3 regions of the Rhodococcus sp. T7 genome follow, and region 2 is predicted to be linked to each of the others. Evidence: riboswitches for the same ligand, from Rfam matches in the RefSeq annotation. Region 2 holds a riboswitch; each other region holds the start of a gene.
What was found. Region 2 has a riboswitch for thiamine pyrophosphate ahead of MLGJGCBP_RS05360 (TenA family protein). Riboswitches for the same ligand answer to the same signal wherever they lie in the genome.
Positions count from the first base shown of each region.

Region 1 (3,266 bases), on a different contig from region 2:
GACGAAGTCGGCGAGCCCGTTCGGGTAGAGCGGCGGCATCAGGTTGAATCCGTCGGCGCCGCCGCCGCGGAACCACACCTCGATCTCGTCGGCGATCGATTCCGGGGTGCCGATCATGGTGCAGTGCCCGCCGCCGGCCGCCAGCGTGCCCAGCAGCGACCGCACGGTGGGACGGTCCTTCTCGATGATCCGCAGGATCGTGTCGTACCGGCCCTGCGGTCCGGTGAACTCCGACAGCGGCGGCAGCGCCGGAACGGGTGCGTCCAATTCCCATGCGCTGCAATCCTGCTGGACGAACATCGACAACTGCGCCAGCGACTGCTCGACGGGCAGGAGCGCGTCGAGTTCCGACTTCTTCCTGCGCGCCTCCGCAGTGGTCGAGCCCACGTAGGTGACGAGACCGGGCATCACGATCACGGCGTCGGCGTCGCGGCCCGCAGCGCGGATGCGCCGCTTCACGTCGCCGTAGTAACTCTGCGCGGCCGTGAGGTCGTAGGCGACGGCGTAGATGCCCTCGGCGCACCGGGCGGCCAGGTCACGGCCTTGATCCGACGCGCCCGCCTGGAACAGCACCGGACGCCCCTGCGGCGAGTGCGGCACGTTCAGCGGACCGTCCACGAGGAAATGCTTGCCCCGATGCCCGACCGCGTTCACCTTGGCCGGATCCGCGAAGAGGCCCTCCCGGTCGAGCACGAGCGCGTCGGGCTCCCACGAATCCCACAGCGCGAGTGCCACCTCGACGAACTCCGCGGCCCGCGAGTAGCGGTCGTCGTGCGGCGGCATCTCCTCGAGACCGTGATTGCGGGCCTCGGCGTCGAACATCGACGTCACCACGTTCCAGCCGGCGCGGCCGCCGCTGATGTGGTCGAGCGACGCCAGCATCCGCGCGGCGTGGAACGGGGTGTAGAACGTGGTGGACACGGTCGTCACGAGACCGACCCGCTCGGTCGCCCGCGCCATCGCGGACAGCGCGGTGAGCGGTTCGAGGAACCACATGCCCCCGGACGCGGGGTCGCGCACCGAATGCCCGTCGGCGAAGAACACGGCGTCGAGGCAACCCCGCTCCGCGGTCTGCGCCAGTTCCTCGTAGTAGGCGATGTCGCTGAGCCGCTCCACCTGCGAGGCGGGGTGCCGCCACGCGGCGCCGTGGTGCCCGCAGCCGAACAGGAACGCGTTGAAGTGCAGTTGCCGGGCGTCGCTCATGTCAGTCCTTGACCAGTCCACCGTCGACGACGAGGTTCTGGCCGGTCACCGAACGCGACCACGGGGACGCGAAGAACAGGACCGCGTCGGCGAACTCGTCGGGGGTGGTGACCCGCTGCAGCGGAGTGCTCGCCGCGATGAGGTCGAACACCTCGTCGGGGGTGGCGGCGCTCGCGTCGGTGGTGCGCAGCAACCCGCCCGAGACCATGTTGACGGTGATGCCGTCGGGCCCGAGGTCGGCGGCGAGAGTGCGGGTCAGCGACAGCGCGGCGGCCTTGGCGGCGGTGTAGTCGTGGTACGGGACGACGGGGTTCTGGAACAGGTTGGTTCCGATGTTCACGATGCGGCCGAACCCGAGCGCGCGCATGCCCGGCAGCGCGGCCTGCGTGGTGTTCAGGGTCGCCTGCACGCTGCCGCGCAACTGCGAGTCGAAGGCCTCCCACGTGATGACGTCCGCCTTGTCGCGTGCGTCGCCGTTGAAGGAGAAGTCGGCGAGGGCGTTGTTGATCACGGTGGTCACCGGCGATCCGAAGTGCGCTTCCGCTGCGGCGAACAGTGCTGCCACCTGCGCGGCATCGGTGACGTCCGCCTGGAGCGCGACCGCGCGGTCCGCACCCAGGGATGCCGCGAGTTCCTCCGCCGCACCCCGGCTGTTGCGGTAGTTCACGACTACCCGCGCGTGCTGCGCCGCGAACGACCGCACGATGGCGGAACCGAGGCCCCGGCCACCGCCGGTAACCAGGACGATCTGCTTGTCGAGCTGCATTGCTGTCACCTTCCAATCGGTCGGCGACGAGACATCGGATGAGCGCATACGGCCGTCTCCGCGACATCCCTTCGCCGGCATTACCCAGTTCAGGTTCGACGGGTGTCTTCTCAGCCGTCCGGATCCTCGCCGGGCAGCACCCCGTGTCACTGGCCAACAGTGTAAGGGCAAACACCGTTTCCGATTTCTTGGTTGTGCACAACCTAGTTGTGTGCAACCATTCAGAGGTGACCGACAACCTCGCCCTCGACCGCCAGGTGTGCTTCGCGCTGTACTCGGCCTCCCGGGCGATGACCGCGAGATACCGGTCGATGCTCGACTCGCTGGGCGTGACCTACCCGCAGTACCTCGTGCTGCTGGTCCTCTGGGAACAGGACGGTCGCGGGGTGCGGGAGATCTGCGACGCCCTCGACCTCGACACCGGCACCCTGTCGCCACTGCTCAAGCGGCTCGAGGCGCTGGGCCTGGTCGAACGGAGGCGTTCGTCGGCCGACGAACGCCGGGTCGGGATCCACCTCACCGAGAAGGGCGCGAGCCTCCGCGCCGCCGCGGAAGGCATCCCCACCGAACTCGCCCGCTCGACGGGAATGGGCATCGACGAACTCGTCGCCCTGCGCGACACCCTGTCGCGCCTCACCGAATCGCTCCACAGTTTCGCAACCCCAACAGGAGAGAAGTAACCATGAAGATCGTCTACACCGCCGAAGCCCTCGCAACCGGGGAAGGCCGCAACGGCCACGCCCGCACGTCCGACGGCCGGCTCGACCTGAACCTCGCCATCCCCACCGAGATGGGCGGATCGGGCGACGGCACCAACCCCGAGCAGCTGTTCGCCGCCGGATACGCGGCGTGCTTCCACTCCGCACTCCAGCTCGTCGGCCGTCAGGCCGGGGCGAATGTCGCCGACTCGGCCGTCGGCGCCCGCGTCGGGATCGGCTCCACGGACGGCGGCGGATTCGGCCTCGCCGTCACCCTCGAGGTGTCCCTCCCCCACCTGCCGCGCGCGGAGGCACTCGAACTGACGGAGAAGGCACATCAGGTGTGCCCCTACTCCAACGCCACCCGCGGCAACGTCGACGTCACCCTCGAAGTCACCGAAGACTGAGCATCCTGCGCGGGCGTCGGGTCACCCGAACTCGTACTCGACGCCCGTCAGGTCCTCCGACAGCGACCACAGACCCTTCGCGGTCTGCTCGTCCCGCGACTTCTTGTTGGAGCCCACCACCTTCGGGTGGCCCCGCTGCTCGAACAGGCCGTCCGGCCCGATGTAACTGCCGCCGATCACGTCGGGGGCGGT
Region 1 is NZ_WXYH01000370.1:17,418-20,683, reverse strand. It holds gene MLGJGCBP_RS39660 (LLM class flavin-dependent oxidoreductase) at 1-1,203, opposite strand, end outside; gene MLGJGCBP_RS39655 (3-oxoacyl-ACP reductase) at 1,205-1,969, opposite strand; TPP riboswitch at 2,019-2,123, opposite strand; gene MLGJGCBP_RS39650 (MarR family winged helix-turn-helix transcriptional regulator) at 2,197-2,649, shown strand; gene MLGJGCBP_RS39645 (organic hydroperoxide resistance protein) at 2,652-3,074, shown strand; gene MLGJGCBP_RS39640 (oxidoreductase) at 3,096-3,266, opposite strand, start outside.
Region 1: another riboswitch for thiamine pyrophosphate. It lies ahead of MLGJGCBP_RS39655 (3-oxoacyl-ACP reductase); the one in region 2 lies ahead of MLGJGCBP_RS05360 (TenA family protein).

Region 2 (3,266 bases):
CCGCAGTTGGTCTCGAACACCCGATCCGCCGTCGAGAACGACGACAGGTCGAGGAAGCCGAGCGCCCCCACCCGGTAGTTGAACGAGACCAGCACGACGTCGCCGAGAGTGGACAGGATCCGACCGTTGTAGATGCCCTGAGCAGCGGTTCCCAGGCAGTAGGCGCCGCCGTGGATCCACACCATCACCGGCCGCGGGGTGCCGTCGGGCCGGGGTGCCCACACGTTGACCGACAGGCAGTCCTCGTCCATCTCGAGTCCGGCGTCGATCGGGACGGCGGTGCCGTGGCCCTGCGGGGCCATCGGGCCGAAGTCGACGCAGTCGCGCACGCCGTCCCACGGGGCGGGCGGGACCGGCGCCCGGAACCGCAGATCGCCGACGGGGGCCGCGGCGAACGGGATGCCCTTCCACGCGTAGACGTCGCCTTCGGGGTAGCCGCGCACGTCGCCGTCCCGGGCGCGGACGACGAGTGTGTCGCCTGACTTCTCGACATCCACGGCCGAATCTCCTCACGCAGCGCGTACGGGAATCTCTCGCCAAACTACCAACGATGCGCAGGCAGGACCGTTCGAACGTGACATAGATCAACCGCGCGCTAACATTTCCTCCGTGGCCGCATCGACCGATCCCGAGGGCAAGAGCCTCCTCGACTATCCGCGGCCGTCCGTGGCGGTCGACGTCGCCGTCCTCACCGTGGACGGCGCCGATCTGAAAGTTCTTGTGGTCCCGCACCGTTCGGGCCGGCTCGCGCTTCCGGGCACCTTCCTCCACGAAGGCGAGCGTCTACGGGACGCCGCCGAACGGTGCCTGCGGATCAAGGCCGGCCTGGCGGGCGCCGAGTTCCACCAGCTGGCAATGTTCGACGACCCCGCCCGCGACGATCGCGGGTGGGTGCTGTCGATGACACACGGGGCGGCACTCCCCCGCACGGCACTCCCCCGCGACGCCCTGCTGATCCCCGTCGACGGCGACCGGGTGACGCAGCACCTCGCGTTCGACCACGCGGACGTCGTCACGCTCGCCGTCGCCGACCTGCGCGAGCGGTACGCGCGGTCCGTCGACCCGTCGGGGCTGGTCGGCGACACGTTCACGGTGCTCGAACTGCGCCGGGTCTACGAGGTGGTGTTCGGCCGCCCCCTCCCGAAGGACTCGTTCCGCCGGCACATGATGCCCGCTCTCGAGCACACCGGCGACATGGCCGTCGTCGGGACGGGCAGGCCCGCCGAGATCTACAGGCGCGGCCCCGCGGCCCTCCCGCCGGGCGCGGCCGCGTTCCTCGCCGGCTGAGCCCGGCCACCCACCCGGGCCTTTCCGTTCGCGGCACGGCCGGTGCTAGGGTCGGCTTGTTCTGACACGGGGTGCTCCGCACGGGCGGGGCTGAGAACACACCCGGGAACCTGCTCAGGTAATGCTGACGAAGGGATGTCAACGTTGTGAATAGCTCTGTCCAAGGTGCTGCGGGCGCAGGCCAGCACGCCCGATTCACGGACCACTTGTGGGACCGGACCAAGGTGCTGCGCGAGGCGATCGACGAACTCGAGTTCCTGCGCCGCCTCGGCGACGGAACGCTGCCGCTGGACGTGTTCCGCACGTACATCGAGCAGGATTTCCTGTACCTGACCGGGTACGCGAAGGCCCTGTCCCTGGTCGCCGCGCATGCGCCGGGTCCCGTCGAGGCCGGCTTCTGGGCCGGCTCGGCGGCCGAGGCCGCGACGGTCGAGGCGACGTTGCACCAGAACCTCCTGACCAGCGGGCGACTCCCCGCGTCGGACGTCGAACCGCAGCATTCGCAGGCCTGCCTCGGGTACATCTCCTACCTGACGGCCGTCGCCGCCACCGAGCCGTACGCGGTGTCCGCCGCCGCGGTGCTGCCGTGCTTCTGGATCTACGCGGACGTGGGACGCCGGCTGGCGGCGAGCGCCCGCGAGGTGCTGTCCGCCGACCCGTCGCACCCGTACGCACAGTGGGTGACCACGTACGACGCGGAGGAGTTCCACGCCGCCGTCGCGAAGGCCCGCGAACTCGTGGACGCCGCCGCGGAGGCCGCGACCGACACCCAGCGCGAGGCGATGGTGGAGGCGTTCACGATCGCCAGCCGCTACGAACTCATGTTCTGGGACACCGCACTCAACAAGCAGGAATGGCCGGCGTCGTGACACTTTTCTCCCGCACCAAGCGTTTCTCCCGCACCAAGCGCGCTGCCACCGCAGCCGTCATCCTCGTCTCGGCCCTGTCGATGCTCACCGGCTGCGCCGGCGACTCGCAGTCCGACGACACCATCCGGTTCGCACTCGACTGGACGCCGAACACCAACCACACCGGTCTGTTCGTCGCCCAGCAGGAGGGCTGGTTCGCCGACGCCGGGCTCGACGTGCAGGTGCTGCCGTACAACGACACCTCGCCCGACACCCTCGTCGACGCAGGCAACGCCGAGTTCGGCGTGAGCTTCCAGAGTTCCGCGACGTTCTCGAAGGCCGCGGGCGCCCAGACCACATCGGTCATGGCCCCGCTGCAGCACTGGGCGACGGGCATCGCGGTGAAAGCGGATCGCCCCGACATCACCCGCCCCCGGGATCTCGACGGCAAGATCTACGCCGGTTTCGCGGACCCGGACGGCGAGGAGACGCTGAAGCAGATCATCCGGAACGACGGCGGCAAGGGCGAATTCACCACCGTCACGCTCGGCACGTCGGCGTACGAGGCCGTGTACTCCGGCACCGCCGACTTCACCGTGTCGTTCTTCGGCTGGGAGGGCATCGAGGCCGAGCACCGAGGCACCCCGATGCGCTACTTCCACTACACCGACTACGGATTCCCGGACGCGTACGCACTCGTCATCGAGGGCAACGAGCAGTGGATGGACGAGCACCCCGAGCAGGCCCGCAAGTTCGTCCAGGCCCTGCAGCGCGGCTACCAGTTCGCCGCCGACCGGCCGGACGAGGCCGCACAGATGTTGATCGACGCCAATCCCGGCGCCTTCACGGACGAATCCCTCGTGCGGGAGAGCCAGCAGATGCTGTCCTCCCAGTACATGAAGGACGCGTCCGGAAAGGTCGGGACACAGACGGCCGAGCAGTGGGCGGGATACTCCGGTTTCCTGTTCCAGCACGGCCTGCTCACCGGCCCCGACGGGGCACCGCTGACCACGGAACCCGACTGGTCGACCTATTTCACCAATGAGTACCTCGCTCAGCCCTGACCCGACCGTCCGGACCCCGGCCCCGGGCACGTCCCCGCTGCTGCGGCGGGTGCTGCCCGCGGTCGTG
Region 2 is NZ_WXYH01000034.1:5,486-8,751, reverse strand. It holds gene MLGJGCBP_RS05370 (carboxylesterase/lipase family protein) at 1-497, opposite strand, end outside; gene MLGJGCBP_RS05365 (NUDIX hydrolase) at 610-1,287, shown strand; TPP riboswitch at 1,345-1,440, shown strand; gene MLGJGCBP_RS05360 (TenA family protein) at 1,434-2,156, shown strand; gene MLGJGCBP_RS05355 (ABC transporter substrate-binding protein) at 2,141-3,199, shown strand; gene MLGJGCBP_RS05350 (ABC transporter permease) at 3,177-3,266, shown strand, end outside.

Region 3 (3,266 bases), on a different contig from region 2:
CGCAGCCGAGTTCCATCGCGAGGGTCGCGTCGCTGGCGGTCCCGATGCCGGCGTCGAGGATGACCGGTACCCCGGCACCGTCCACGATCATCTCGATGTTGTGCGGGTTCGCGATACCGAGCCCGGTGCCGATCGGCGAACCCAGCGGCATCACGGCCACACAGCCGACGTCCTCGAGCCTGCGGGCCAGGACCGGGTCGTCGGTGGTGTACGGCAGGACGACGAATCCGTCGTCGACCAGTTGCTCGGCGGCGCTGACCAACTCGATGGCGTCGGGCATGAGGGTGCGTTCGTCGGCGATGACCTCGAGCTTCACCCAGTCGGTTTCGAGTGCCTCCCGGGCGAGTTGCGCCGTCAGCACCGCCTCCGCCGCGCCGCGACAGCCCGCGGTGTTGGGCAGCGGCGCGATGTCGAGCCGGCGCAGCAGGTCCAGCACCCCGGTGCCACCCACGGCGTCGACGCGGCGCATCGCGACCGTGGTCAGCTCGGTGCCGGACGCGACGAGCGCCTCTTCGAGCACCGTCAGGTTGGCGGCGCCGCCGGTGCCCATGATCAACCGTGAACCGAACGTGCGGCCCGCGATCGTGAGGCCCTTCTGCACGCCGGGAGTCGTGTCAGCCACCCTGCACCGCCGTGAGGATCTCGATCTCCCAACCCCGGACCACGAACTCGTCCCACCGGGCGCGGGGGAACACGGCGCCGTTCACGGCCACCGCGATGCCCTTGGTCGGCAGGTTCAGCGCCTCCAGCAGCCCGGTGACGGTCAACGGTTCCGTGAACTCGTGATCCTCGCCGTTGACGCTGATGCCGATCGGCACCACTACTTGCTGCTCACTCATCTCTACCTCGCTACTTTCTCGAAACGTTCGGGGTCGGCGGCTTTCGCCTCGACCAGTGCCGAGCCCTCCAACAATGCCACCGTCGCGTCGGCGGTCACCGGGGTGAGCAGGATGCCGTTGCGGCCGTGTCCCGTCGCCACCACGACCCGATCGGACACCCGGCCGATCAGCGGCAGGTTGTCCGGGGTCATCGGACGCAGACCCGCCGAGGTCTCACGCAGTTCGTACTCGCCGATGGCGGGCATCAGCGCCTCGGCATCCGCGATCAGGTCCCGCACACCGGCCACCGTGACCTGCGTGTCGTTGCCCGATTCGTACTGGGTGGCGCCGACGACGATGCCGTCCGCGCGCGGCACCAGGTAGGCGGGCCTGCCGTGGACGCTGCCCCGGATGGTCCGGCCCGGCGCCGGGGTCACCCCGGGACGGGCCCGCAACCGCAGGATCTCGCCCTTCACCGGTCGCACCGGAAGTCCCGGCCACAGTGCCGGTGACGCGATGCCCGCGGTGACGACGATCTGGTCCGTGCCGAGGCCGTCGAGACTGCGCACGGCCTCATCGATCAGCTCCACCCCGGCGTCGACGGCGCACCGCTGCAACGCCTGCAGGAGCAGCCTGTTGTCGACGGCCAGTTCGTCGACGGCCAAGAGCCCCAACCGGACTCCGCGACCCAGCATCGGCTCGAGGGCGCGGACTTCGGCGCGATTCAGGATCTGCAGATCCCGGCCCTGCGCCCCCACCCACTCGGCGATGGTCCGGAGATCTTCGGCGTCGGCGCCGTCCAGCGCGACGGTGAGCGAACTCTCCGACGTGAACAGGTCGACGCCGGCCCCGGCCTCCAGTTCCTTCCCGAATTCGGGCCACCGGTCGAGCGACGCGCTGCCCAGTTCGAGGACGCTCTCCTCACCGGGCCAGCCCTCGGACAACGGGGCGAGCATGCCGCCCGCCACCCAGGACGCTCCCGAACCGATCGACGGGTCGTACAGCTTCACCGACCAGCCGTTGCGGGCTGCTCGCCACGCAATCGACAGGCCGATCACTCCGCCTCCGACGACGGATACCGATCTCGCCATTGAACTCCACCTCACTTCCTGCGCCGGCATGATCCGGGTCAGGTATGACGGTCGGGCTCGGCGTGAGCCCCTCTCAGCCCCACGTTCCCCGGGACTCCCGTGTTGCACTTTCACCGTAGAGGCTACCGTCATGCCGTGACCACCTCGCATCACAGCAACCTCACGGACCGTCGGCGCCGCCTCGGAACAGCACGTTTGTACCTGTGCACCGATGCTCGGCGCGAGAAGGGCGACCTGGCGCAGTTCGCCGAGGCCGCGCTGTCCGGCGGCGTCGACATCATCCAGCTCCGCGACAAGGGCTCGGCCGGTGAGAAGAAGTTCGGCACGATGGACGCCAGGGACGAACTGGCGGCACTGTCGGTGCTCGCGGCCGCGGCCAGGCGGCACGGGGCGCTGCTCGCCGTCAACGACCGGGCCGACATGGCGCTGGCCGCTGGTGCCGACGTCCTGCACCTCGGCCAGGGCGACCTGCCCGTCCCCTACGCGCGGACCGTCGTGGGTTCGGATGTCCTGATCGGCCGGTCCACGCACAGCCGCGCCCAGGCCAGCCTCGCGGCGATCGAGGACGGCGTCGACTACTTCTGCACCGGACCGGTGTGGGCGACCCCCACCAAGCCCGGACGGACCGCGTCGGGCATCGACCTGGTGCGCTCGACCGCCGACTCCGCGCCGAACCGCCCGTGGTTCGCGATCGGTGGCATCGACGAGTCCCGGGTTCCGGAGATCCTCGCCGCGGGCGCCGATCGGATCGTCGTCGTCCGGGCCATCACCGAGGCCCGCGACCCGCAGGCCGCGGCGCGCTCACTGTCCGCCCTGCTGCAGCAGAACGCGTAGTTACGCCTGCTCGAGCCAGTCGCGCACCGTGGCGGGCGGCAGGATCACGACGGTGGCGGGCAACTGTTCGATCAGGTCGGGGTCGGTGGTGACGACCGCGGTCACCGTGCCCAGCGTGGTGCCGTGACCTGCGGGTTCGGCGAGGCGACCGACCGCGTCCAGTGCCTCGAGCACCTCGATGCGCGGCAGCCACCCGTAGGTGCCGCCGGGCAGGTGCACGGTGCGGGGCAGCGCCCTCGACAGTTGCGCCGGCGCGCCGCTCTCACCCAGCACGTCGTGCCGGTCGAGCAGCAGTCGCACCTCGGTGGTGCGTAGTTGCGGCCACCCCGCTTCGAATCCGGGGTGTAGTGGCAGCCCGGCGACGTCGGTTTCCCGCACCCAGCGCAGTTCGGTGCTCTCACCGTTCGCGACGGTGGGCAGTGGACGCTCGGCGTCGGCGATCACCGTGGTGTAACTCCAGCCGCTCGCGGCCTTCATGGTGACGACCTCCGTGCGGACGCGGATGGTCGCACTCTCGATGCCG
Region 3 is NZ_WXYH01000110.1:9,641-12,906, reverse strand. It holds gene MLGJGCBP_RS12945 (thiazole synthase) at 1-622, opposite strand, end outside; gene thiS (sulfur carrier protein ThiS) at 615-839, opposite strand; gene thiO (glycine oxidase ThiO) at 842-1,909, opposite strand; TPP riboswitch at 1,908-2,020, opposite strand; gene thiE (thiamine phosphate synthase) at 2,045-2,743, shown strand; gene MLGJGCBP_RS12925 (NUDIX hydrolase) at 2,744-3,266, opposite strand, start outside.
Region 3: another riboswitch for thiamine pyrophosphate. It lies ahead of thiO (glycine oxidase ThiO); the one in region 2 lies ahead of MLGJGCBP_RS05360 (TenA family protein).